Regions from separate parts of the Egicoccus sp. AB-alg2 genome, predicted to be linked through region 3. Evidence: riboswitches for the same ligand, from Rfam matches in the RefSeq annotation. Region 3 holds a riboswitch; each other region holds the start of a gene.
The links. Region 3 has a riboswitch for thiamine pyrophosphate ahead of ACERM0_RS11785 (thiamine diphosphokinase). Riboswitches for the same ligand answer to the same signal wherever they lie in the genome.
Positions count from the first base shown of each region.

Region 1: it holds a riboswitch for thiamine pyrophosphate, as region 3 does, so the genes downstream of both, thiE (thiamine phosphate synthase) here and ACERM0_RS11785 (thiamine diphosphokinase) in region 3, are expected to answer to the same signal.
Region 2: it holds a riboswitch for thiamine pyrophosphate, as region 3 does, so the genes downstream of both, ACERM0_RS12760 (hypothetical protein) here and ACERM0_RS11785 (thiamine diphosphokinase) in region 3, are expected to answer to the same signal.

Region 1 covers NZ_JBGUAX010000003.1:402,487-409,012, forward strand. Annotated here, with positions in the region: gene thiD (bifunctional hydroxymethylpyrimidine kinase/phosphomethylpyrimidine kinase) at 1-147, opposite strand, end outside; gene ACERM0_RS07095 (thiamine phosphate synthase) at 144-815, opposite strand; gene ACERM0_RS07100 (thiazole synthase) at 812-1,627, opposite strand; gene thiS (sulfur carrier protein ThiS) at 1,661-1,861, opposite strand; gene thiO (glycine oxidase ThiO) at 1,858-3,003, opposite strand; gene thiE (thiamine phosphate synthase) at 3,000-3,653, opposite strand; TPP riboswitch at 3,643-3,757, opposite strand; gene ACERM0_RS07120 (hypothetical protein) at 3,779-4,693, opposite strand; gene ACERM0_RS07125 (trans-aconitate 2-methyltransferase) at 4,690-5,784, opposite strand; gene ACERM0_RS07130 (BTAD domain-containing putative transcriptional regulator) at 5,902-6,526, opposite strand, start outside.
Region 2 covers NZ_JBGUAX010000006.1:101,622-108,147, forward strand. Annotated here, with positions in the region: gene pgl (6-phosphogluconolactonase) at 1-476, opposite strand, end outside; gene zwf (glucose-6-phosphate dehydrogenase) at 480-1,880, opposite strand; gene ACERM0_RS12745 (hypothetical protein) at 1,944-2,657, opposite strand; gene ACERM0_RS12750 (2TM domain-containing protein) at 2,674-2,946, opposite strand; gene ACERM0_RS12755 (dienelactone hydrolase family protein) at 3,040-3,696, opposite strand; gene ACERM0_RS12760 (hypothetical protein) at 3,743-4,252, opposite strand; gene ACERM0_RS12765 (hypothetical protein) at 4,464-4,724, shown strand; TPP riboswitch at 4,730-4,858, opposite strand; gene ACERM0_RS12770 (hypothetical protein) at 4,965-5,348, opposite strand; gene ACERM0_RS12775 (rhodanese-like domain-containing protein) at 5,565-6,526, shown strand, end outside.
Region 3 covers NZ_JBGUAX010000005.1:412,923-419,448, reverse strand. Annotated here, with positions in the region: gene ACERM0_RS11805 (GAF domain-containing protein) at 1-141, opposite strand, end outside; gene ACERM0_RS11800 (ABC transporter ATP-binding protein) at 245-1,300, opposite strand; gene ACERM0_RS11795 (ABC transporter permease) at 1,301-2,932, opposite strand; gene ACERM0_RS11790 (thiamine ABC transporter substrate binding subunit) at 3,043-4,167, opposite strand; gene ACERM0_RS11785 (thiamine diphosphokinase) at 4,177-4,881, opposite strand; TPP riboswitch at 4,874-5,017, opposite strand; gene ACERM0_RS11780 (SDR family oxidoreductase) at 5,112-5,750, shown strand; gene ACERM0_RS11775 (AAA family ATPase) at 5,788-6,526, opposite strand, start outside.

The sequences.
Region 1 (6,526 bases), on a different contig from region 3:
CTGGGCCGTCACGGCGGTCACGACGCTGGCGCCGAACGTGCCCATGGCCGCGAAGGCACGCAGGTCGGCCTGCAGGCCGGCGCCCCCGCCGGAGTCCGAGCCGGCGATGGTGAGCGCGACGGCGGGGGTGGGGGTGCGGTCGGTCACGGGCGATCCTCTCGGCCGGGCGGGGTCAGTGCGGCACGCAGGCGCCGGACGACGGCCGCCGGGTCGGGCGCGCGCATCACCGCGCCCATGACCGCCACGCCGTGGGCACCGGCGTGGCACCAGGCGGCGACGTCGTCCGGCGTGACGCCGCCGAGCGCGAGCACCGGGAGCCCGTCGGCCACCTCGACCAGGTCGCGCAGCCCGTCGCGGCCCAGGGCGGGTCCGTAGCCCGGCTTCGAGGTGGTGACGGCGACCGGCGACACGACCGCGGCGTCCACCGGGGCGCGTCGTGTGCGGGCCACCTCGCCGGCGTCGTGGCACGAGCGCAGGACCAGGCGTCCGGGCATGTCGGAAGGCGCCGGCTGGTTCGCGGCGAGGTGTACGCCGGCGGCACCCACGGCCGTCGCCAGCTCGGGGTCGCCGGCCACGAGCAGGCGCGTCGCGGTACCGGCCAGGGCCGAGGCGACCGCCTCGGCCAGTCGGCGGCGCTCGGCGCGCGGCAGGTCCTTCTCGCGCAGCACCAGCGCGTCCGCGCCGGCCTCCCCGACGGCACGGGCGTGGCCGACCAGATCACTCCCGGCGGCGGCCGCCTGCCCGCGGTCGCTCAGCACGAGCAGCCGCGGCACGGCCACGGGGGTGGGGCGGGCGGCCGGGAGCGTCGTGCTCACGTGGGGTCTCCCACCGCGGCGAGGTCGGGCCGGCCGACGTCGCTGGTCGAGGCCAGCGCCAGCCGGCGGCGGGGAATGCGGCCGGCCCGCCGCGCCAGCCAGCCGGCTGCCACGGCGTGGCGCATGGCCGCGGCCATCGCCTGAGGGTCCTGTGCGCGGGTGACGGCCGACGCGAGCAGCACCGCGTCGCAGCCGAGCTCCATCGCGAGTGCCGCGTCCGACGCCGTCCCGATGCCGGCGTCCAGGATCACCGGTACCTCGACCTGCTCCCGGACCAGCGCCAGGTTGTACGGGTTGACGATCCCCATGCCGCTGCCGATCGGCGAGCCCAGCGGCATCACGGCCACGCATCCGACGTCGGCCAGCCGCACGGCCGTGACAGGGTCGTCGTTGGTGTAGGCGAACACCTCGAAGCCGTCGTCGACGAGCGTCTCCGCGGCGTCGAGCAGTTCGACGGGATCCGGCAGGAGCGTGCGCTCGTCACCGATCACCTCCAGCTTCACCCGGTCCGTCTCGAACGCGTCACGGCCGAGGCGGGCCAGCATCACGGCCTCCGCGGCGGTCCGGCAGCCGGCGGTGTTGGGCAGCACCGCGACCCCCGTGCGGCGCAGCACCTCCAGCAGCGAGCCGGGGCCGTGGTCGGTGACACGGCGCAGGGCGACGGTCACCAGCTCCGTGCCCGACGCCAGGATGGCCCGCTGGAGCACGTCGAGGCTGCTGGCGCCGCCCGTGCCGAGGATCAGCCGCGACGACAGGCTGGTGCGGCCGATGGCCAGCGGGTCGGTCAGTGGGTCGGTCAGTGGGTCGGTCATGCGCTCCTCCGCGGACGGGTGGTCAGGGGTCGCTCAGCCGCCCTGGACGGCGCCCACCAGTTCGATGTGTGCGCCGTCGTCCAGGGCGGTGGCGTCCCAGTCGCGGCGGGGCACCACCTCGCCGTCGACCGCGACGGCGACGCCGCGTCGATCGGGGACCTGTCCGTCGACGAGCTGCCCCAGCGTGGTCCCGGGCGTCAGCGTGCGGGTGTGGCCGTTGACGTGGACGTTCATACGATGACCTCGGCGGCGAAACGGCGGGGGTCGAGGACCGCGGGGTCGACGCCCGGGTCGCCCCCGTCGAGGTGGGCGACGACCACGTCCGCGGTCAGCGGGGCGAGCAGGGCGCCGTGACGGTGGTGTCCCGTGGCCACGAGCAACCCGTCCAGCCCGGTCGGCCCGACGAGCGGGCGGTTGTCGGGCGTGCCGGGCCGCAGCCCGGCACGGACGTCCTCGACGGTCAGCTCGTCGACGACCGGCAGCACCTCCACGGCGTCGTCGAGGAGTTGGCGGACGGCACCGGCGGTGACGGTCGTGTCGAAGCCGCGTTCCTCCTGGGTGGCGCCGACGACCAGCCGGCCGTCCTCGCGGGGCACCAGGTAGACGGGCCGGCCGCGGACCAGCGCGCGGACCGTCACGGTTGGCCGCAGGGCCAGTGGGTCGTCCGCCCGCAGCACCAGCAGCTGGCCCTTGACCGGGCGGACCGGGGGGCGGGCCGCGTCCGGGATGCCGGCCAGGTCCGCCGACCACGTGCCGGCGGCCAGGACCACCGTCGTCGAGGCCAGTCGCGTGCCGTCGTCGAGCGTGACGCCCTCGACACGGCGGCCGTCGTGCTCCAGGTGCACCGCACGGCGGCGGTCGACGTCCACGCCGGCGGCGGCGCACGCCGTCAGCAGTGCCGACACGACGCGCTGGGCGTCCACGCGGTGGTCGTCGCGGGCGAGCACGCCGCCGCGGACGCGCGGGTGCAGCAGCGGCTCGACCTGCCGACAGGCGCGAGCGGTCAGGCGCTCGACGTCCAGGCCGAGGTCGCGCTGGAACGCGGCGAGCTCCTCGATGCTGGTGACGTCGTCGCGGTCGTGGCCGACCAGCAGGGTGGGTTCCTGACGGTGGTCGACGGACGTGTCGGCGGCGGCCTCGAGGTCGGCGGCAAAGGTCGGCCAGCGGCGTGCCGACGCGACCGTCAGGGCGAGCAGGGCCTGCTCGCCGTAGGCCGCCTCGGTCACCGGTGCCAGCATGCCGGCCGCGACGCCGGAGGCGCCTTCACCGGGCCGGTCGTCGACGACGGTGACGCGTCGCCCGGCCAGGGCGGCCCGCCAGGCGATGCTCAGTCCGATCAGGCCGCCGCCGACGACCAGGACGTCCTGCCGTGTCATGACCGCCCCGCCGTCGTGCCGGCGAGTGCGTCGAGCAGGTCGCGGGTCGCCGCCGCCGCGTCGGCAGCGTCCGAGACGGCGCCGACGACGGCGATGCCGTGGGCACCTGCGGCCAGCACGTCCGGTACGCGCGCCGCGGTGATGCCGGCGATCGCGACGACCGGGACGTCGACGGCGGCCGTGACGCGCCGCAACCCATCGTGGCCGAGCGGCGGCGGGAGGCCGTCCTTCGTGTGCGTGGCGTGGACCGGGCCGACGCCGAGGTAGTCGCAGCCGTCGGTGACCAGCGCCCGGGCGGTGTCCGGGTCGCGCGCGGTGCCGCCGACGAGGAAGCCCGGCCCGGCGACGGCGTCCGCGAGGGCGCGTGCCGCGGCGACCGGCAGGTCGTCGGCGCCGAGGTGGACGCCGTCGGCATCCGCGACCAGCGCGAGATCGACGCGGTCGTTGACGATGCAGCGCGCCCCGGCCGCGTGGCAGTCCCGGACCACCCTGACGGCGAACGCGAGCCGGTCCCGGTCGCGGCCGCGCTTGCGGCGCACCTGCACGCACGGGGCCCCGGCGGACAGCGCCGACGCCACGGTCGCGAGCACCTCGCGACCGGGACGGTCGTCGGTGATGACGTGAAGCGACGGGACGGTGGTCTCCCGCACGACGCACTCCCTCCGCCGGCATGACCCGGATCAGGTTCCGAGGTAGCGCGCCCGCCCGGCGCGATCTCAGCCCTGCGGTTCGGAGGGCTCCCTCGGCGTCTGCGTTCCCGACCGTAGCGAGCGGTTCACCTCCGTGCACGGCCCCACAGGGTCCAGCGCGACAGCGGCAGGAACCCCAGCCGCTCGGCCGGTCCGCGGCTGAAGTCGGAGAAGAGCGACATCACGGGCAGGCGCGGGAACGTGCCCAGCCGCCGGCGTGCCATCGCCTCCCAGGCCCCCCGACCGCGGTGGCTCGGCCGCGTGACGCCGAGCGCGAACACGTGCACGCCGTGCGCGACGTACGAGGTGCCGATCGTGACCGGTTCGTCGCCGTCGTAGCCGACCCAGGCATGGAAACGCGGGTCGTCCAGCAGCGCGGGTGCGGCCAGGACGCCGGGCCGCCAGGGCTGCACGTCGGTGAAGGGGTAGCCCTCGACGGCGACGCGCTCCCAGTCCGCGAGGCGCCGACGGTCGGACACCCGCTCGATCCGCAGCCAGGCCGGTGGTGGAGGTTCCGCCTCGCCGGTCGGTCGCAGCAGCAGTGGCGGATGGCCCTGCAGCCGCCACCCGTCCGCCGACAGGTCGGGCGTCGGCCACGCGCTCCACAGCAGCACGTCGCCGGTGCCGCCGGGGACGAGGTCGGCCTCGATCGCGGCGAGCACACGGCGGTGCTCGCCGTGCGGCAGCGGTGCGAGCAGCGACACGCCGCCGTACGTGGCCGCGGGCCGGCCGAGGTCGTGCACCACGTAGCCGTCGCGTTGCACGACCCGGCCGCCGTGCGCCTGCACCACGGCCGCGAACGAGGACGCGTAGGCGTGCACGAACCGGCGCACGAGGCCGTCCTGCACCGGGCGGTGGGGTTCCCACCCGGTGGCGAGGTGACCGGCCGGGTCCCTGCCGGCGACCGGCCGCACCGGCGGCAACGGCGTGGTGACCGTGCCGGCCGGGGCGGGGGACGTCGCGGGGACGGCGACGGTCGTGGCGTCGGAGGTGCGGTTCATGCCACGGGCTCCGGATCGAGGCGGTAGTGGCGCCAGAAGGGGTCGTCGACGCCGAGGTCGACCGCGTCGCGGTAACCGGCCTGCCGGGCCCACGCCCGCAGCGTCGTCGCGCGCAGCGCCGTGCCGTTGGCGACAACCGGGTCCTCGGCCAACGTGGCCGGCAGGCAGTGCAGGATGCTGAAGCCGTAGGTGAGCCGCTCGACGAGGTCGGCGTCCTCGCCGAACGTGTCCGCCACCCGCTCGTCGGCGACGTAGACGACGCCGTGCTCGGCCAGCAGCGGCCGCACGGCCCGCAACGCACCGACCGGATCGCCCATGTCGTGCAGCGCCTCCAGCACCGTCACGAGGTCGTAGCGTCCCTCGCTGGCCAGTTCGGCCGCGTCGGCGACGCGGAACGTGACGCGGTGGGCGAGCCCGGCGGCGGACGCGGCGGCCTCGGCCTCGCGGACCGAGGCCGCGTCGAGGTCGATGCCGTGGACGACCGCGCGTGGGTAGGCGCGTGCCAGCGCCAGCGTGGAGCGGCCCACGCCGCAGCCGAGGTCGAGGACGCGCGGTGCGGCGCCCTCCCGCAGCCGCCGGTCGACGTCGGGCAGCGCGGCGATCCATGCCGCCAGCTGGGTGTCGAAGGTCGGGCCGTTCAGCGCGGCGAGCCCCTGCCGGACGCCCGTTCCGTAGTCGGCGTACGGGATGCCCGTACCGGTGCGGTAGGCCGGCAGCAGGCGGTCGAAGACGCCGACCGACGCGCGCACGATGTGCACCAGGGGGCCGAGGTGGATCCCGCTGTCGGGCTCGAGCAGGACGGCGGCCGCGACCGCCGGCAGGGAGAAGCGCCGCACCTCGGCGGCCTCGTCCGGGTTCGGGCAGCGCAGCCAGCCGGCGGCGGTCTGCTGCTCGAGCCACTCGCGGGCGTAGCGGGGCGCGACGTCGGCGCGGTCGGCCAGTTCCTCGGCCGTGGCCGGGCCCTGCTCGTGCAGAGCGCGGTAGAGGCCGAGCTCGAGGCCGAGGGACACGCTGGCGAGCTCCATGGCCGCGACGGCGTCGGCGAGCAGGCGCTCGTCGACGGAGACGGGGGTCGTGATCGAGGTGGACACGGCGGACTCCAGGGTCGTGGGCGGGCCGGCGTTCCGGCCGGCACCCGCACCGTGGCCGACAGGCCTTGCACGTCGCGTGCACGCCGCATGACGGCGCGTGCACGCGTGTGCCGGTCCTCAGCGTCTCGCGGCCAGCGCGTCGATGCGTGCCAGGCACGACACGGTCAGCGCCGCGATGTCGGGGTGGGTGTCGCCCGCGCGACGGGCGGCCGCCACCTCGGCGGATCCCAGCCGCGCCCGGGCGGCCTCCAGCGCCGAACCGATCCGCCGGGCCTCCGAGCCGAACGAGGGCCGGGTGACGAGCCGCTCCAGCGCCGCGGCCAGTTCGACGGCGTCGGCGTCCGCCGCGATGCGGGCGAACAGGACCACGAGGTTGCGCAGCCCCGTGGCCAGGAACGCGTCGGCGCCCGCCTCCAGCCACATGGTGAGGGCGTCGCGGTGGCGCCGGAGGGCGTCTCCTGGCTCGCCGTGGCGGCCGCGGACGGCGACATCGGCCAGCCGCGCCACCCCTTCGGCGAAGCGGGCGCCGCCCGCGGCGGCCACCTGCAGCGCCGTGTCGAGCGCCTCCAGCGCCCGGTCGGGCGCGACGTCCGCGAGCGCCTCACCGAGCGCGTAGTGGGCCATGGCGCGGGTGCTCGGGGCGCCGCTGCGCTCCGCGAGTGCGACCGCCTCCTCGGCGGCGCGGACCGCCTCGCCGCTGCGCTCCTGGTAGCCGTGTGCCAGCGAGGTGCCGACCAATGCC
Region 2 (6,526 bases), on a different contig from region 3:
ACGTCGGCATCCGTGACCTCCGACGCGGGGTCGTCCGGCACCAGTGACGCGGTGTGGCCGTCGTCGCCCAGGCCCAGTTGCACGATGTCCAGCACGGGTGGGCGCCCGGCGACGTCCCGCAGCGTCGCCGCGTAACGGCGCGCGGCCTCCTCGGACGTCGACGTCCCGTCGACGGGCATGGCCAGGATGCGCCCTGCTGGCACGGGGCCGTGCCGAACGAGCGCGTCCTGCAACCCGACGAGGTTTCGGGCCGGGTCGCCCGCCGGCGCGACCCGCTCGTCGACCTGCAGCAGCCACACCTTCGTCCACGGTACGTCCTCGGCCGCCAGCGCCGCGAGCATCGCGCTCGGCGTCCGGCCGCCGCTGACCGCGAGGGTCGCGACGCCCCGGGCCGCGACGGCCTCCCGGAGCATCGCCGCGATCGTCGCCGCCACCACGCCCGGGAGTACCTCGGGGTCTCGTACCTCGACGTGCACGCGTCAGTCGCCCCGGTCCGGGTCGTGCCACGCTCGAGCCTCGCCGAGCAGCGCGGCGGCCTCCGGCGGCCCCCACGTCCCTGCCCGGTAGGGCTGCACCGACGGCGGGGACTCCAGGACCGGTGCGACGATCCGCCACGACTCCTCGACGCTGTCGGCGCGCGCGAACAGCCGCTGGTCACCGACCAGGGCGTCACCGAGCAGGCGCGCGTAGGCCTCGTCGCGTGGGCCGTCGCGGTGCGGGTCGTAGGTGTAGGCGAGGTCGACCGGACGGCTGTAGAGCTCCTCGCCCGGCTCCTTCGTCTGCACGCTCCAGCTCAGCTCCTCGCTGGGCTTGACTCGGAACCGCAGGTGGTTGGGGTGCGGTGCCGGGCCGTCGCCGCGGGCGAAGAACAGCCGCGGCGGTCGCTTGAACTCCACGAGCACCTCGGTGACCGTCGTCGGCAGGTTCTTGCCGGCGCGGACGAAGAACGGCACGCCCGCCCAGCGCCAGTTGTCGACCTCGGCGCGCAGGGCCACGAACGTCTCCGTGGTCGACGCCGGGTCGACACCGGCCTCGTCGCGGTATCCCTCGACCTGACCGCGCACGACCGTTGCGGGGTCGAGCGCGGGCATGGCCCGCAACACCTTGTAGCGCTCGTCACGGAACGCGGCCGCGTCCGCGCCGGCGGGCGGCTCCATCGCGAGCAGCGTCAGCAGCTCGAGCAGGTGGTTCTGGACCACGTCGCGCAACGTGCCGACCTCGTCGTAGAAGCCGCCACGGCCCTCGACGCCGAAGTCCTCGGCCATCGTGATCTGCACGTGATCGACGTACTGCCGGTTCCAGATCGGCTCCAGGAACACGTTGGCGAACCGCAGCACGAGCAGGTCCAGCACCTCTTCCTTGCCGAGGAAGTGGTCGATGCGGAACACCTGCGACTCGTCGAAGTTGTCGAGCACGCAGCCGTTCAACCGCCGGGCGGACGCGAGGTCGCGGCCGAACGGCTTCTCCAGCACGACCCGTGCACGCGCAGAGAGCCCGGCGCCCGCCAGCCCCTCGATCACCGTGGTGAACACGCTGGGCGGTACGGCGAGGTAGAACAGCGGCCGCTCGGCGCCGTCCAGCGCCGCGCACAGGGCGGTGTAGGTCGCCGGGTCCCGGTACTCACCGGCCACGTACCGCAGGGCCGCCGACAGCCGTTCCCAGGCGGCCTGCGCCGACGGAGTGGACAGGTCGAGCTCCTTGCGTGCGTGCGCCCGCAGCTGCTCGACGTCCCACGCCGAGCGGCCGATGCCGACCACGACGTCCGGGAGGCGGCCCTGCTCCGCCAGGCGCAGCAGCGCCGGGAAGAGCTTCTTGCGGGCCAGGTCGCCGGTCGCGCCGAACAGGACCAGCCCGTCGTTCGGTCGAGCGCCGTCCGTCACCCACGTCCTCCACCCTCGGCTGCCACCACGATACGTCGCCCGGCGCGTGACGCCTCGGCTCCCTCATGCGCGCCGTGGCACGTCGTGTCCCATGGTCATGCGCACCAGCCACCGGCCGTGGATCGCGCCGGCCACCGCCCCGGCCGCCAGGCAGGTCAGCATGCCGACGAGGATCCGGGCCGGGAGGGTCCGCAGCGCGAATGCCAGGTCGATGCCGAGGAAGATCACCGGCATCGCCACCGCCCAGGCGACGGCGTTGGCGAGCAGCCAACGCCCGGCACGCGGGACGTGGCCCCGCAGGACCCGCGCCTGGGGCCAGCCGAGCACCAGGCCGGCCACCGCACCGAGCACCGCGGCCAGCGCGTACTGGACGGCGGCCCCGAACGGCGCTGCGGCCGGCGCCTGGCCACCGCCGCCGTCCAGCAGGGTCATCGCCGTGGACGGCAGCATCCCGAGCGTCCAGGCGAGCACCGCACCAAGAACGGTCGCGCCCACCCAGCGCCCCGCTGCGAGCACGGGCAGCGGGTCGCACAGCACCTGCCACTGCAGGCGCCCGACCACCAGCCCCTCGAGGCCACCGCCGGCGATCACCAGTGCCGTGGCGGTGAACAGGGGGGCGGGTTCGCCGGCGTCCAGCCAGGGCGCCACCATGATCGCGACACCCGCGGCCAGGCTCAGGCCGACCAGTTCCGCCAGGGCGTTGGCCGCGACCCAGCGCCGCCAGACGTCGGCCCGGCGCTCCGCCGCGGGGGTGCGCGGGCTCCGGACGGTGGTCACGGCGCGAGGGCCGGCATCAGCGCAGCCGGTCCATCTCGGTCCGGATGCGGTCCTCGGACGGCTCGCCGCCGTACACGTCCAACCCGTGGAAGAACAGCCCGATGCCCCAGCCGGCGAGCGGGAACATCGGCCAGAAGAAGCCTGCGCCGGTCAGCGCCCAGGTCAGGATCAACAGGCCGTTGACGACCAGGAACACCAGCGCGTGGCCGTAGAACTCGCGCTTCTTCTCCAGCTGTGCGATGGCGCGAGCACGCAACTCCTGCTCGCGGGTCTCGAACTCGACGGTCATGGTGAACACCTCCCTCGACCGACGATCTCAGCGTGGCGCACGCCGCCGGGCGCGAACAGGGCCGACGTGCCCGCCGTGGGAGGACGGGTGGCATCAGACGAGCCAGGCCGTGAAGTGGTCCCGGGCCAGCGTGGCGACCCGTTCGAGCGCGCCGGGTTCCTCGAACAGGTGCGTGGCGCCGGCCACGACGTCGAGTTCGACGGGAGCCGACATCTCCGCGCGCGCCTGCTGGTTGAGCGCCAGCACCGTCCGGTCGCGTTCGCCGACGATCAACAGCGTCGGCGCACGCACGCGGCGCAGGGCCGGTCCGGCCAGGTCGGGTCGTCCCCCGCGCGAGACGACGGCACCCACGGCGGACGGACGCTGCGCGGCGGCGACCAGCGCCGCCGCCGCGCCGGTGCTGGCCCCGAAGAGACCGACGCGGCCCGGACGGAAGACCTCGTCGTCGCGCAGCCAGTCGATGCTGGCGACGACCCGGTCGGCGAGCAGCGGGATGTCGAACCGGAAGCCCCGCGTGACCCGGTCGACGTCCTCCTCCGCCGGTGTGAGCAGGTCCATGAGCAGTGTGGCGAAACCGACCTGCTGCAGGACGGCCGCGACGAGCTGGTTGCGTCGGCTGAACCGGCTCGAGCCGCTGCCGTGCGCGAAGACCACGACGCCCGCCGGTGCCGCGGGCACGGACCAGTCACCGTACAGCGCGCCTCCCACGACCGGGATGCTGACCTCCGTCGTGTGCGCCTCGAGTGCCATGACCCATCTCCCCCGGGTCGCGTCGCGGGGCCGGTCCCGGCGCGTGCTACTCGACGTGGAGGGCGGCCGCCATGCCGGTGCGGTAGTCACACCCCCGGGACGTGAAGCAGCCGATCTGCCAGTCGCCGCGCCGTTCCGGTGGCACCGTGAAGGTCACCGAGACCGTCTCGCCGCCCTGCACCATGATCGTCGTCCCGCGGTAGGGCGGTTGCACGTCCATTCGGTCCACGGACGGGCGCACGTCCACGTCGAGGCCGGCCAGCAGGTCCTCGCCGAAGCCGACGGCGCGCTGGTCCTCCTCGACCACCGCACGTCCGAAGCTCACCATGTGGCTGCCGACGTCACGGTTGACGAACTCGAAGGTCACCGGACGGCCGGCGACGATCGTGACGTCCGTCGGCGCGAACGCGCGTTCCTCCATGACCATGCGCACCGTGCCGTCCGCAGCCGGTGTGGCGGTGACCACGCCACCACCGCGGCCGAACAGTGCGACCAGGAGCACGACCGCCGCGATGCCGAGGACGACCGTGAGGGTGGTGCGTGTGACGGTGCCCATCGTCCTCACCTCGCCTGGATCGAGCGTTGCCCTCAGGTTCGTGATACGTCCGACCGCCGCCCCGGTCCAGTGCCGGACGGTCCCGTGTGTGGAGGGCCCTCGGGCCCCGGCTCGCGAAGCGCCGGCAGGCCTCCTGTCCCTGTCCGGATACGGCTGCCGCGACCCAGACTGGAGTCCCCCACGGGGGCCGACGTCGAGGCGAGGACGCACGATGGCGCAGCACGAATCCGCGAACGGCGGACTCGACGAACTCGGCGGGCCGGCGCGCACGGCGGCAGGCCAGCCGACCATGGATCGTGGTCAGGTCGTGATGCTCGTGCGCCGCCACGTCGACCTGGAACACGTCCGCACCGGCGACTACGACGACGAACTGTGGGCGCTGTGGCGTGACGAAGCCGCCGGCGCCGGCGAGCAGGACCACAACGCCGACGTCCTCGACCGGGTGCTGGCCCGGCTGCGCACCGGCGGATGACGGCGCGACGCCCGTGCGGTGGTCCCTTCGCCGGTACTGGCCGGATCAGGTTGTGGCGGTCGCCGCCGCAGCGGCCTCTCAGCTGGGTGCCTCCGCTTCATGGCGGAGGGGCGCCAGTTCCCGCTCACCACACGGACGTCGCTCACCCGATGTTCGCGCGGTGACCGGCCCGCGGCAAGGGGCGGACGTCCCGAGCCGACGGCCGCCGCGGATCGCGCGGCGGCCGTGGGTGTCGCGGCCTCAGGCGTGACCGCCGGCGTGGCGTCCCGCGCCGCGGCCGGCCGGCACCTCGAGGTGCCGTGCCAGTCCGAGGATCAGCATGGCGATCAGAGCGACGAAGAAGGCGGCCAGGAACCAGGCGGCAGCCGTGCCCGTCTCCAGGACGGCAGCGGTGATCCCGAGCGCCAGGGTGAGTGCGCCGCCGCCGACAGCCAGCCACCGCGGACCGAACGCGTCCAGTCCGAGCGTGGCGAAGGCAGCCGCGCCGAGGATGATGCCGACCGCGCCCATGCCCCGTGCATCCTGCACGAGCGGCAGTTCGCCGAGAACGACGTAGCCGAGGTAGGTCAACGCGGCGATGGTGACGAGGATGGTGGCGATCGTGTCCCGACGATCCAGTCTCACCGTACTCGCCTCCTTCCCTGGTGAGGAACCGATCGGGTGCACGGAGAACGTCCGTCCCGACCAGTTCGAGTGTCCGGCACGACGCGCGGACGCGACAGAGGCGAACTCCTCGCCCCTCTCTGACGAACGTCCGAACCACTCGGCGGAATTGTCCGTACAATTGCGGCGTTGTCGACGACGCCGCTCGAGACACGCACGCGCCCGGGAGGGCCCCACATGGACATCGTGACCCTGGAGACCACCTCGCTGGGTGACCGCAGCTACCTCGTCCACGACGGGCAGGTGGCCGCGGTGATCGACCCGCAGCGCGACATCGACCGTGTCCTGCGCCTCCTGGACGAGCACGGGGTGACCCTGGTGGCGGTCCTGGAGACGCACGTCCACAACGACTACGTGAGTGGCGGGCTGGAACTGTCGCGGCGGACCGGCGCCGAGTACCACCTCAACGCCGACGAGGAGCTCCACTTCCCGTTCTCGCCGCTGAAGGACGGTGACGTCGTGCAGGTCGGCGAGCTGTCACTGCGGGCGCTCCACACGCCCGGGCACACGCCGACCCACCTGTCCTACGTCCTGCACGACGGCGCCCGCGACCGCGCGGTGTTCACCGGCGGCTCGCTGCTGTTCGGCTCGGTCGGCCGGACCGACCTGGTCACCGCCGCGCTGACCGAGGAGCTGACCCGGCTGCAGTACCGCTCGGCGCAGCGCCTGGCGGCCACACTCGACGACGAGGTCGAGGTGCGCCCGACCCACGGGTTCGGCAGCTTCTGTTCCTCCGGCGAGACGACCGGCGCCGAGGCCTCCACCCTCGGGCAGGAGCGACGCGACAACCAGGCGCTGCGCATCACGGACGAGGACGACTTCGTCGCCACCCTGGTCGCCGGCCTCGACGCCTACCCGGCCTACTACGCCCACATGGGCCCCACGAACCGTCGGGGCCCCGCGCCGGTCGACCTGTCGCCCGTCGAGCGGGTCGTCACGTCCGAGCTCCTGCGCCGCATCCACGCCGGCGAGTGGGTGGTCGACCTGCGCAACCGCCGCGTGTTCGCGCACGAGCACGTCCGTGGGACGCTCAACATCCAGCTCGAGGACAACGCCTCCACCTACCTCGGCTGGCTCATCCCGTGGGGGACGCCCGTCACGCTGCTCGCCGACTCCCCCGAGGAGGTCGAGCAGATGCA
Region 3 (6,526 bases):
CTCGAGGTCCTCCTCGTCGATGAGCAGCCCGCCCAGTCGGGACAGGGCGGACGCGTAGCCGGCGTCGGGCCGGTCGATCAGGTCGACGTGGTCCTCGACCGGCTCGGTCGAGGAGGCGTCGTGGTCGGCGGCGTCCGGCACCGGGTCACTCCTTCGCATGTCGGGCGACCACCACGGCGGCGCCCGGCCGACACCGGTCCGCCTCGTCTCGACGGGCCGGCACGCCTCACGGTAGTGGGTGTGCTCACTCCGCGATCGTCGCACCTGACCCTTGGAACAGGTGGAGCCGACCCGGGTCCAGCCGCAGACGCACCCGCTGGCCCGGGGTGCCGCCGATGTCGACGTGGGGGGTGGCGACCTCCCACTCGCGCCCGGCGGCGGCGACGAGCAGGTCGCTGCGGTGGCCGGCGAAGCGTCGCCGCACGACCGTCGCGTCGATCGTCAACCGGTCCGCCGACTCGGCGTCGGGAGGGCCGACCGTGAGGGCATCGGGCAGCACCAGCAACCGGGCCGGACCGTCCGCGGCGGCCGACAACGAGATCTGGCCGAACGGCGTGTCGGCCCGGCCGTGGAGGACGACGACCTCCAGGATCTGGTCGAGTCCGAGGAAGCGGGCCACGAACTCGTCGACCGGCCGGGTCCACAGCTCCTCGGGTGGCGCGACCTGCAGCAGTCGTCCGGCCCGCATGACCGCCACCCGGTCGGCCAGCGTGAGCGCCTCGTCCTGGTCGTGCGTGACGTACAACACGCCGCAGCCGACCTTGCCGAACACCTCCGGCAGCTGGTCGAGGAGTTGGTCGCGCAGGGCACGGTCGAGCGAGCCGAGCGGCTCGTCCAGCATCAGCAGGCGCGGCCGAGAGGCGAGGGCGCGGGCGAGGGCGACGCGCTGCTGTTCGCCGCCGGACAGCTCGGTGACCCGCCGGTGTCCCGCGCCGCGCAGGGCCACCAACGCCAGGGCCTCGTCGACCCGGTCCCGGATCTCCGCGGCCGACAGGCGTTGCATGCGCGGGCCGAACCCGACGTTGTCGCCGACGTCGCGGTGTGGGAACAGCGCGTGGTCCTGGAACATCAACCCGACCGGCCGCTGGTCGGGCCGGCGGCCGGCGAGGTCGCGGCCGTCGAGGTGGATGCTCCCGGACGTCAGCGGCTCGAGGCCGGCGATGGCGCGCAGCAGCGTCGACTTGCCGCAGCCGCTGGGGCCCAGGACGGCCACCACCTCGCCGTCGCCGACGTCCAGTCCCACGCCGTCGACGACGGCCCGGTCGCCGTAGGACACGCGGACGTCGCGCAGTGCGAGCATCTAGAACCGTCCCACCTGGCCCACGCGGAGCCGGTCGAGCAGCGCGATCGCGCTGGCCGTGACCAGCATGAGGATGGTCGACATCGCCATGGCCTGTCCGAAGTTGGTCACGCCCGGACGGCCCAGCAGCCGGAAGATCGCCACCGGCATGGTCGGGGTCTGTCCGCGGGCGAGGAACACGGTGGCGCCGAACTCGCCGACCGCGATCGCGAAGGAGAAGCCGGCCGCCGCCAGCACGGCCCGTCCCACGATCGGCAGGTCGATCTCGCGCCAGACCCGCCGCGGCGCGGCGCCCAGCGTGGCGGCCGCGTCGCGCAGGCGCTGGTCGATCGAGCGCAGCACCGGCAGCAGCGTGCGTACCACGAACGGGGTGGCGATCAGCGCCTGCGCGGCCGGGATCAGCAGCCGCGAGCCGCGCAGGTCCAGCGGTGGGCGCGCCAGCGCGAGCAGGAACCCGAAGCCGACCGTGGCCGCCGACGTGCCGAGCGGCAGCATCAGCGCGCGGTCGAGGAGGCGGCCACTCCGGCCCGGCCGCGAAGCCGCGACGGCCGCGCAGCCGCCGACGACCAGCGCCACCGACGTGGCTGCCAGCCCGTAGAGGACCGAGTTGCGGATCGCCTCGAACGGCGCCACCGCCAGCACGGTCGAGCGCTGGGTCCCGAAGAGCGCGGCGTAGTGGTCCAGGCCGTAGCCGTCACCGGTGGCCAGGGAACGCTCGACCAGCACGAGCAGCGGCGCCAGCAACAGCCCGGCGACGACGAGGAGGTTGACGGCGAGGAAGGCACGCTCGCCGCGGGTCCGGGGCGGCCGGGCGGTGGTGGCGGCGCTGCGCAGCGGCTGGGCGGTCGCGCGCTTCTGCAGGCGGCCGTACACCAGCAGGGCGGCGGTCACGGCCGCGAGCTGGAGCAGCGCCAGCACGGACGCCAGCGGCAGGTCCAGCAGCTGGACGGTCGCCCGGTAGATCTCCACCTCGAGGGTCGCCCGCCCCGGCCCGCCGAGGATCAGCACGACCCCGAACGACGTGAACGTGAACAGGAACACGATCGCGGCGGCGGCGGCCACCGCGGGGCGCACCAGCGGCCAGGACACCTCCCGGAACGTCGCCCAGCGCGAGGCGCCGAGGGTGCGGGCCGCCTCCTCGAGGCGTGGGTCGAGGTGGCTCCACAGGCCACCGACGGTGCGGACCACCACCGCGTAGTTGAAGAACACGTGGGCCAGCAGGATCGCGGTCACGGTGCGGCGCAGGTCCAGCGTCGGTGCGGCCTCGCCCAGCACGCCACCCAGCAGTGCGTTGAGCGGGCTGCGCGGGCCGAGCAGGGCCAGGAACGCGCTGCCGACCACCACGGTCGGCAGCACGAACGGCACGGTGATGGCGGCGCGCAGGGCACTGCGCCCGCGGAACGACAGCCGTGCCAGCACGTAGGCGCCCGGCAGCCCGACCAGCAGTGTCAGCACGGTCGAGGCGGCCGCCTGCCACAGCGTGAACCACGCCACCCGCAGGGTGACCGGGTCGCTGAGCACCGCGGGCACGGCGGCGAGGTCGAGCCGGCCCTCGGGACGCAGCCCGGTCAGCAGGATCGTGCCGACCGGCAGGACGAAGAACACGAGGAGGAACGCAGCCGGCACGAGCAGGAGCAGGCTCCGCCCGGCCGCGGCGCGGACCGCCTGCGGCACCCCGTGTGCAGCGGCGCGCCCCGCGGCACGGACGTCGCCCGCGCCGCGAGGGGGCCGCTGATCGACGCTCACCGCAGGACCGTGCGCGTCCAGGCGTCGATCCATTCCTCGCGTCCCGCGCCGATCTCCTCCGGGTCGAGCTGCAGCGGCTCGTCGGGGACGACGGCGTGCTGTTCGAACACCTCCGGCAGCGGCGTGTCCTCGACCACCGGGAAGACGAACATGGTCAGCGGCAGGGTCTCCTGGAAGGCCTCGGACAGCAGGAAGTCGACGAGCAGGCGCGCTTCCGCCTCGTGCTCCGTGCCCTGCAGGATCCCGGCGAACTCGACCTGCCGGAAGCACGACGCCTCGATGACGCCGGTCGGCGGCTCGTCGGGTGGCGGGTCGGCGAAGTAGACCTCGGCCGGCGGGCTGGAGGCGTACGACACGACCAGCGGGCGCTCGCCGTCACCGGTGGCGCTGAACTCGTCGTAGTAGGCCTCGGACCAGCCGTCGGTGACCAGCACGTCGTTGTCCGCCAACGCCTCCCAGAAGTCGAGGTAGCCGTCCTCGCCGAACCGTTCGACGCTCGCCAGCAGGAACGCCAGGCCGGGGGAGGAGGTGGCGGGGTTCATCACGGTGAGCAGCCCGGTGTAGGCCTCGTCGGTCAGGTCCTGGAGGTCGTCGGGTACCTCGACGTCGTTCTCCTCGAACCAGGCGCGGTCGTAGTTGAGGCACACGTCGCCGAAGTCGACCGGGGTGACCCGGTGCTGGTCGTCGAGCAGGAACTGCGGGTCGACCCCGGCCAGCGCGGGCGACTCGTAGGGGACGAAGATCTCTTCGTCCAGGGCGCGGGACAGGAACGTGTTGTCGACGCCGAACAGCACGTCGCCCAGCGGGGCGTCGCGGGTGAGGATGGCCTGGTTCACGGTCGAGCCGGCATCCCCGCCCGGCACGATGTCCACGTTGATACCGGTCTCCGTGGAGAACCTGGCGAGCACCTCCTCCTCGACGTCGAACGAGTCGTGGGTGACCAGCGTGATGGTCACCTGGTCGGGCAGGTCCTCGGGTGGCGACATGTCGTCGGGGCCGGTCTCGTCCTCCGTGGGCTCGGGCTCGTCAGGGCCGGCGGACTCGTCGGCCGCCTCCCCACAGGCCGCGAGCAGCAGGGCCAGGGCCAGGCCACCTGCGACGGCGCGCAGACGGGTGCGCATGGGTACTCCTCAGGCGTGGTCGGGACCGCGCTCACCGGGTTGGACGGCGAGCAGGACGCCGTCGGTCAACCGCACGGTGGCGCGATCGGACAGGAACTGGTTGCTGATGCCGCGCGTCGACCCGGCCGGGAGGTCCTCGTCCGAGAGCGGGAACCGCAAGCCCGACGTGGTGATCCCCCGCGCCGGGCCGTGGGCCGGGAGCAGGCTGACGTAGTCGCCCGGCTGCCCACGAAGTTCGCGTTCGCCGCGGACCACCGTGATCGTGGCCGACGCGACCAGGGCGGTCAGCGTCAGCTCGCGATACGCCTCGGCGGCGAGCACGAGGGCGTTGCCGAGCAGGTGGTCGAGGCGTCCGCCGTGGCCGCCCAGCAGGGTGACCCGCGCCGGCGCGAACCGGGTGGCCGCATCCAGCGCGATGGCCAGGTCGGTCTCGTCCTTGTCCACCGGGTGCTGGTGGACCGGGACCCCGGCGGCCCGGGCCGCGGCGAGGCGCTCGGGCCGGACCGAGTCGAGGTCGCCGACGACGAGGTGGACCGGCAGACCGAACTCGTGGGCGAGGTGCAGCCCCGAGTCCGCGGCGATGACGAACGCCCGCTGCGGCAGCTGCGGGACCCGGTCGTGCAGGACCGGGTCGCCACCGACCAGCACCACGATCTCCGGCGCGATGTCCGGGGTCGCGGCGTCCGGGAACGGGACCGAGGGTCCGGGCAGCATCGTCGCACCTCCCTCCGCCGGCATTACCCGGCTCAGGTTCCACGGGTCGGTGACGCCCTCCACCGCCGCGCAGGTGCGCGGCGGTGAGGCGGCCACCCTCTCAGCCCGGCTGTCCCGAGCTCCCCGGGTGTCGTCGTGTCGAGCGGCCAGGTGCCGCCGACACGAGCCAGCCTATCCGCTCGGTAGCGTCGATCCCGTCCCTGCGACGCCGAATCGAACGAGGAACGTCCATGCGTGTCGCCATCGCCGGAGGCCACGGCAAGATCGCCCTGCACCTGGCCCGCATCCTGGCCCGGCGTGGCGACGAGGTCCGCTCCATCGTCCGCAAGGAGGAGCACTTCGACGACCTGCGCGACGCGGGTGCCCAGCCGGTGCTGTGCGATCTCGAGGAAGCCGACGCGGCCGCCCTCGCCGAGGCCGTCGGCGAGGTGGACGCGGTCGTGTTCGCGGCCGGGGCCGGCCCGGGCAGCGGCGCTCCGCGCAAGGAGTCCGTCGACTACGGCGGCGCCGTCAAGCTCGTCGACGCGGCGCGGCAGGCCGGCGTGTCGCGCTACGTGATGGTCAGCTCGGTCAACGCCGATGCCGACCACCCGGGTGACGAGGTGTTCGACGTCTACCTGCGGGCCAAGGGCCGCGCCGACGCCGCGCTGGCCGACAGCGGTCTGGACCACACGATCCTGCGGCCGGTCGGACTGACCGACGACCCCGGCACCGGCCGGATCACCACCTCGGTGTCCCGGGGCGACAAGATCCCACGTGAGGACGTGGCGGCGACCATCGCCGTGTGCCTTGCCGCGCCGGCCACCATCGGACAGACCTACGAGATCGCCACCGGTGACACGCCGATCGCCGACGCGCTGGGCGGCTGACCCTCGTCGGAGCTCGCAGCAACACGCCGGCGGGTGGTCAGAGCGGGTGGGTCTCGACCAGCCAGTCCGCGAGGAACGGGTCGGTGACGTGCAGGCTGCCGTCCACGTCGACGAGGTGGCCGTGGTCGAGCAGGCTGCGGTGGGCGCCCTGGGCGCTGCCCTTGCTGAGGTTGACCAGTTCGCCGGCGACGCCGAGCGCGGAACGGCGGTGGGCGACGACCCGCAGCGTCCGCTGGTGGGTGTCGGGCAGTTGCTCGTAGACGGCCGAGACCTCGGGGCGGGCGGACTTCCGGATGGTCGCGAGTGCCGCGCCCCAGGTGGTGTCGGCGGGGGCGTTGGTGGCGTGCAGCCAGGCGACGTGGGCGGCTTGCATGGTGCGAAGCGGGTGGCCGCGGGTGAACTGGTGGATGAGCGACGCGACCGCTCCGGGGGTGCGGCCGGTCGTGGTGAACCCGTCGTTCACGATGTGCTGGGTGGCGGGCAGGTCGAGCGGCCCGATCTCGACGATCTGTGCCTGGTGGAGGAACGGCTGGGCGTGGTTGGAGAAGATGCCGCGCATCGCCGATGGCGCGGACCCGGCGAACAGCAGGCCGATGTCCTTGTAGTGGTGCTGGAGCGCGGCGCGGAGCACCGCGGTGCCGTTGGGGACGGTCGCGATCTGCTGGAACTCGTCGAAGATGATGACGGTCGGGCGACGCAACGCGGTCCGGACGAGGGTGTCGACGAGGTTGGCGTAGGCGGCTGCGGGGTCGGGTCGGTCGGCAGGGCGGGTCGAG